2 regions of the Vibrio sp. J502 genome follow, and region 2 is predicted to be linked to the other one. Evidence: predicted binding sites of a transcription regulator. Region 2 holds the regulator's gene; the other holds the start of a gene.

Region 1 (3,432 bases), 650 kb from region 2:
TGATATTTCACCATAGTTCAACAGCCTTAATTAGATCATATTTTTTTAAATTGGTATTACAGTAGATATAGAGAGAGGAGTAACAAAGTAAAGATAGCAAAAGCCGATGTTCTAGAACATCGGCTAGAGGTAAAATTGGTTTGATCAGTCATTACTGACAGTTTTCTTTCTACATTGACGATTTTTCAGCTTGTTTTGCTTTATCTATCAATGGGGTAATTGTTGAACCTTGAATAAGTATTGAGAACACCACGACAGCGTATGTCATAACAAGGATTATCTCTTTTACATCAATAAGCTTGTCTGGGATAACTAATATGCCAGATGGGATAGAAAGTGCCATTGCTAGTGCTAGCCCACCTCGTAGCCCTCCCCAAGTTAGTATCTTTATTGACCATGGATTGTAGGAGCGGTAACGCTTGAAGCCGATGTAAGAGAAAAAAACGCTTAGATAGCGAGCAGATAAGACAAGAGGAATGGCGAAAGCCATCAATATCCAGTCCTCTTCATGGAATTTGAAAAGTAGCATCGACATACCGATAAGTAGGAAGAGCACACCATTCAAAAATTCGTCAACCAATTCCCAAAAGTGGTCAAGGTGTTCTTCACTTTCTTTTGAAAAGCCAATGAAGCGTGTCCAGTTGCCAATCATTATCCCTGATACAACCATAGCTAAAGGTCCGGAAACATGAATAACATCTGCAAAAACATAGCCAGCAGTCGGTATACCAATGGTTAAAAGCAGTTCCATTGAGTGATCATCGGTGGCGCTGATGAGGTAGTGGAATAATAGCCCAAGAGCTAGGCCATACAGGATGCCCCCCATTGCCTCTTGAATAAACAACATAGTTACACTACCTATGGTTGGTGCTTCTGTACCAAATGCAATAGTGAAAATAGTGACAAAGATAACCAAACCAAAACCATCATTAAAGAGCGATTCTCCCTCGATTTGGGTTGAAATACGTTTTGGTGCATTTAACTTTTTAACAATAGCTAATACGGCTATTGGGTCTGTTGGTGATATGAGTGCACCAAATAGCAGACAGTAAACGAGATCGAAGTGAATACCGATAAATTGACAGAAGGCGTATAGCCCAAAACCGATGAAGAAGGTTGAAAATAGCGTTGCGCCTAGCGCAAGAACCGCGATTTCCCATTTCTGATCTTTTAGGTTGGGTAATTTGATGCCTAGGCCACCAGCGAAAAGTAGAAAACCGAGTATTCCTTTGAGCAGAAAATTTTCAAAGTTAATACTGTTGACGGTTTCTGTCGCTATTTGAGTTAGATGAAACCAATCATTTTGACCTGCAACTAAGATCAATAATGACAACATCATCGATCCTGCTGTAATGGCGATAGTGGTTTGCATATTGCCTATCTTACTGTTTAGAAAGGCAATCAACATTGCTGCTCCTGATAGGAAGCATAAAGTGTAATAGACAGACATTGTTTTCTCGTCGTGTAACAAAATATGAATGAAATTCTCCTTGGATGATGTACAAATAGCAAACACTTTTTAGCCATGATTGCAGATGTATCAAACGATAATTAAAGTGAAGTTTAGACGTCTAGATTTCTAATGGTTATATGATAGGATGAGCGAATAACCAAAAGGAATGAGGCTGTACTGTGGGAAGAGAAGTTAGAAGTCAAATTGAAGCTCAATTGCAACAGAGAATATTATTGATTGATGGTGGCATGGGCACCATGATTCAGAGCTATAAATTGGAAGAGCAAGATTATCGCGGAGATCGCTTTGCCCATTGGCCAAGCGATCTGAAAGGAAATAATGACCTTCTCGTCTTGACGCAGCCTCAGTTAATCAAAGAAATTCATAGTGCTTACTTGGAAGCAGGTGCTGATATCCTAGAGACGAATACCTTCAACGCGACGAGCATCGCAATGGCCGACTACGATATGCAAGCCATTAGCAATGAGATCAATTTCGCTGCTGCAAATCTTGCACGCCAAGCTGCTGACGAATGGACGGCGAAAACGCCTGATAAACCTCGTTACGTGGCGGGAGTGCTAGGGCCAACAAACCGCACTTGCTCGCTCTCCCCTGACGTGAATGACCCTGGGTTTCGAAATATCAGCTTTGAGCAATTAGTTGAAGCTTACTCAGAATCAACACGTGCTTTAATTCGTGGCGGCAGCGACTTAATTTTGATTGAAACCATTTTCGATACTTTAAATGCTAAAGCCTGTGCCTTTGCGGTGGATTGTGTGTTTGAAGAGTTGGGTTACAAACTGCCCGTGATGATCTCAGGGACAATCACCGATGCCTCTGGTCGAACGCTTTCTGGGCAAACAACCGAAGCCTTTTATAATGCACTGCGACACGTTGAGCCTATCTCATTTGGTTTGAACTGCGCACTCGGTCCGGATGAATTGCGCCAATACGTTGAAGAGCTATCACGTATTTCTGAATGTTATGTCTCGGCTCATCCCAATGCGGGGTTGCCTAACGCATTCGGTGAGTATGATCTTGAAGCTGATGAGATGGCGCAGCACATCGGGGAATGGGCGCGAGCGGGATTCTTGAACCTTGTTGGTGGCTGTTGTGGAACCACTCCTGAGCACATTAGACAAATGGCAAAAGTGGTCGAAGGTGTGAAACCAAGAGCGTTACCCGATATTCCAGTGGCTTGTCGTCTATCCGGTCTAGAGCCGCTGACGATTACCAAAGAGAGCTTATTCATCAACGTAGGTGAGCGAACTAACGTCACTGGTTCTGCGCGTTTTAAGCGTTTAATCAAAGATGAGCAGTATGATGAGGCGCTGCATGTTGCTCGAGAGCAGGTCGAAAACGGTGCACAAATCATCGATATCAATATGGATGAAGGGATGTTGGATGCGCAAGCTTGCATGGTCCGCTTTCTCAATTTATGCGCTTCTGAGCCGGATATTTCCAAAGTACCAATCATGGTTGATTCTTCTAAGTGGGAGGTGATTGAAGCAGGTCTCAAATGCATTCAAGGCAAAGGGATTGTGAACTCGATTTCCCTCAAGGAGGGAAAAGAGAAGTTTGTTGAACAAGCTAAACTCATTCGCCGCTATGGTGCTGCTGTGATCGTGATGGCGTTTGATGAAGTAGGCCAAGCGGATACCCGTGAGCGAAAACTTGAAATTTGTACCAAAGCTTATCGAATTTTGGTTGATGAGGTTGGTTTCCCTGCTGAAGATATCATTTTTGATCCCAATATTTTCGCGGTTGCGACTGGTATTGATGAGCATAATAATTATGCTGTGGACTTTATCGAAGCCGTGGCTGATATCAAACGTAATTTACCCCATGCGATGATTTCCGGCGGGGTTTCCAACGTCTCTTTCTCTTTTCGCGGTAACAACTATGTGCGTGAAGCGATCCATGCTGTATTCCTTTATCACTGTTTTAAAAACGGCATGGACATGGGTATCGTCAATGCT
Region 2 (3,432 bases):
CACGTGAGCTTTCCTCATGGACGCGCATTCTTGCGCCTAAGGTACGAATGCCACGCAGCGTCATATAGCTATCAAAAGGGGTTCCCGTTGAGCCAAGGCAGTTGCCCCACCATGCTAGCTCTTCAGCGTGCTGCTCTGTTTTGGTGATAACAACTCCGCCAATCACATCGGAGTGGCCGTTGATGAATTTGGTGGTGGAGTGGATGACAAAATCTGCGCCCAACTCTAATGGTTTTTGGAACACTGGCGTTAAGAAGGTGTTGTCAACCGCCACTAATGCACCGACGGCGTGTGCTTGTTGGCAAATATCAGCAATATCTACCACGCGAACTAATGGGTTGGATGGGGTTTCAATGAGTACCAATTTGGGTTTTTTCGCCAAAGCGGCCTGCAAAGCGTTTGGATCGGATTGATCAATAAAGAGTGTCTTAAAATCGCCTTTTTTGGCGCGTGTATTAAACAGGCGATATGTGCCACCGTAACAGTCATGCGGGGCCACAATCAGATCGTCAGGACTTAAAAAGGCGGAAACCCATAGATTCAGCGCCGAAGTGCCACAGTTAGTCACCACCGCGCCTTGACCCGATTCGAGTTCAAACAACGCTTTTTCGAGCAGACCTCGATTCGGGTTGCCAGAGCGTGTGTAATCGTATTTAGGCACTTCACCAAACGCAGGAAAGCTATAATTTGTCGAAAGATAAATTGGAGGCACAACAGCATGATATTGAGAGTCGGATTCAATACCGGTTCTAACGGCGATGGTGGCTGGCTTGCGAGTGGTCATGACGGTTTCCTTACTTAATAAACTCAATAAACTGACTTTTATTGAGGGGGTTCCTGCCTTATTCGGGGACAACTAAGGTGGCAATTTCAATTGTCTAGAGTATTAGCTATATCCGATAGTGCGCTATATTGCTATCTCTCAGTCGATAATGGCACACTTTACTGAACCAAAAAGAAGACGTCAATATATCCAGACGTCTATATATCTTTGCTTGTGGCGGTAAATCCCGCTAAAATCCAACTTTCAAATTTTTAACGACCAATTACGATAACGAAGGTGCGCAATGGCAGACTGGAATGGGGAATACATTAGCCCATATGCTGAACATGGGAAGAAGAGTGAGCAAGTCAAAAAAATCACCGTTTCAATCCCATTGAAAGTGTTGAAAGTATTAACTGATGAGCGCACTCGCCGTCAAATCAATAACTTACGCCACGCAACGAACAGTGAGCTGCTGTGTGAAGCCTTCTTGCATGCTTATACTGGTCAACCTTTACCGACCGACGAAGATTTGAGAAAAGATCGTCCAGACGATATTCCGACGGAAGCAAAAGCATTAATGACCGCCATGGGCATTGAATTTGAAGCGTATGATGATGAAGAAGTGTAGCGCGTAATTGCGGTACAACGAGATAAAATAGAGAGGATACTGGGTAAGTTGCCATTGTGACTTTGGCTCTGTGTCTCAGAATATAAAAAAACCGCTGAAAGTCAGCGGTTTTTTTTCGAGCGAGGCATTTAGCCGCTCAAGCTTGTGATTATTCTTGCATGTAATTGACAGGCATCTCGATTCGAGCGACGCCAGAGTCAACCGCTGCTTGAGCAACCGCTTTAGCAACACGAGGCAGTAGGCGTGGGTCCATCGGTTTTGGAATGATGTATTCAGGGCCGAAACTTAACGCTTTTACGCCTGCAGCTTTCAACACTTCAGCCGGCACTTCTTCTTTAGCCAGTTCACGTATCGCCTCAACGGCGGCTAGCTTCATTTGGTCATTAATTTCACTAGCACGGACATCCAAAGCGCCACGGAAAATAAATGGGAAGCACAACACATTGTTGACTTGGTTTGGATAATCGCTACGACCTGTGCCGAGAATTAAATCGTCACGTACCGCGCGTGCGAGTTCCGGTTTAATTTCCGGATCCGGGTTTGAGCAAGCAAATACGATCGGTTTATCGGCCATTAATTTTAGCGCTTCGGCAGGCAGCAGGTTGGGGCCTGACACACCTAGGAATAAGTCAGCGCCTTCAATCACATCTTCCAGTGTGCGTTTGTCGGTGTTATTAGCGAACAACTGCTTATATTCATTAATGTCATCGCGACGAGTATGAATCACACCTTTGCGATCAAGCATGTAGATTTTTTCACGCATTGCGCCGCACTTAATCAGTAGTTCCATGCAAGCGGTGGCTGCTGCGCCAGCGCCAAGACAGACGATAGTGCATTCGTTGAGTTTCTTGCCTTGCAGTTCAATCGCATTGAGCATGCCAGCGGCGGTAACAATCGCAGTGCCGTGTTGATCGTCATGGAAAACAGGCACATTACAGCGCTCGATCAAGCGGCGTTCAATCTCAAAGCAATCTGGTGCTTTGATATCTTCTAAGTTGATGCCGCCAAAGGTGTCGGCGATGTTGGCAACCGTATCGACAAATTCATCGATTGTGCGGTGTTTTACTTCAATATCAATTGAATCAAGCCCAGCAAAGCGTTTAAACAGTAGCGCTTTTCCTTCCATGACGGGCTTGGAAGCCATCGGACCTAAGTTACCTAAACCAAGAATAGCCGTGCCGTTTGAGATCACAGCGACGGTGTTGCCTTTCGCAGTGTATTTATAAACGTTGTCGATGTTCTGTGCGATTTCACGAACCGGTTCAGCAACGCCCGGGCTGTAAGCTAAAGCAAGGTCTTCAGCCGAGTCGGCAGGCTTAGTTAGTGAAATGGCAATTTTACCCGCGGTTGGGTAAGCATGGTAATCGAGTGCGCGTTGGCGAAATTGTTCTTCTGCCGTTAATTCTTGGTGAGTGTCATCAGACATAGGTATAAGTGCTCGTGTTGGATTGGAAAAGGTCCATAATTCTAATGGATGTCGCTCAAACTTCCTAGGCGGGAACCTGACGTGCTTCATCAAAAAATGGAGAAAATGTCGCAGATAAGACCAGTGCGTACTGACAACTATACAAAAAATGCCAACAAAAAAGGATGCCGAAGCATCCTTTTTTAATTTTCTAGCAAAAAAGAGATTATTTGCTAGAAAGAGCACCGAAACGCTTGTTGAAGCGATCTACACGGCCGCCAGTATCAACGATACGTTGCTTACCAGTGTAGAATGGGTGACATTTGTCACACACGTCTAGGTGGATAGAATCTTTGCCTAGCGTTGAGCTGAACTCGAAAGAGTTGCCGCAAGAACAAGTCGCGCTAACTGCTTTGTACTCTGGATGGATACCAGCTTTCATGGGATAACCTCAAATTGGGCCGCGTCGCTATCCGAATCTATGCCGGACACCACACGTAGTTAATAAAAAAATGTTGATACCGCTGACTGCTTAACATCAAGCAAGAAGCCATATCATCAAGGCGCGATATATTAATGAATCCTCTTCAGTGGATCAAGCCATTTCGCCGCTATTTTCGCCACATTTTTGTC

The links. The regulator MetJ, encoded in region 2, represses methionine synthesis genes. The targets are predictions, from matches to a motif close to TTAGACNTNTANANGTCTAA.
Region 1: a site for MetJ is predicted at 1,564-1,583, ahead of metH (methionine synthase). Genes of this name have one in related genera too.

The regions. Positions count from the first base shown of each region.
Region 1 covers NZ_CP104554.1:2,467,136-2,470,567, reverse strand. The annotation lists gene N5E84_RS11330 (cation:proton antiporter) at 170-1,450, opposite strand; gene metH (methionine synthase) at 1,633-3,432, shown strand, end outside.
Region 2 covers NZ_CP104554.1:3,113,282-3,116,713, forward strand. The annotation lists gene N5E84_RS14485 (O-succinylhomoserine (thiol)-lyase) at 1-784, opposite strand, end outside; gene metJ (met regulon transcriptional regulator MetJ) at 1,068-1,394, shown strand; gene N5E84_RS14495 (malic enzyme-like NAD(P)-binding protein) at 1,543-2,820, opposite strand; gene rpmE (50S ribosomal protein L31) at 3,026-3,241, opposite strand.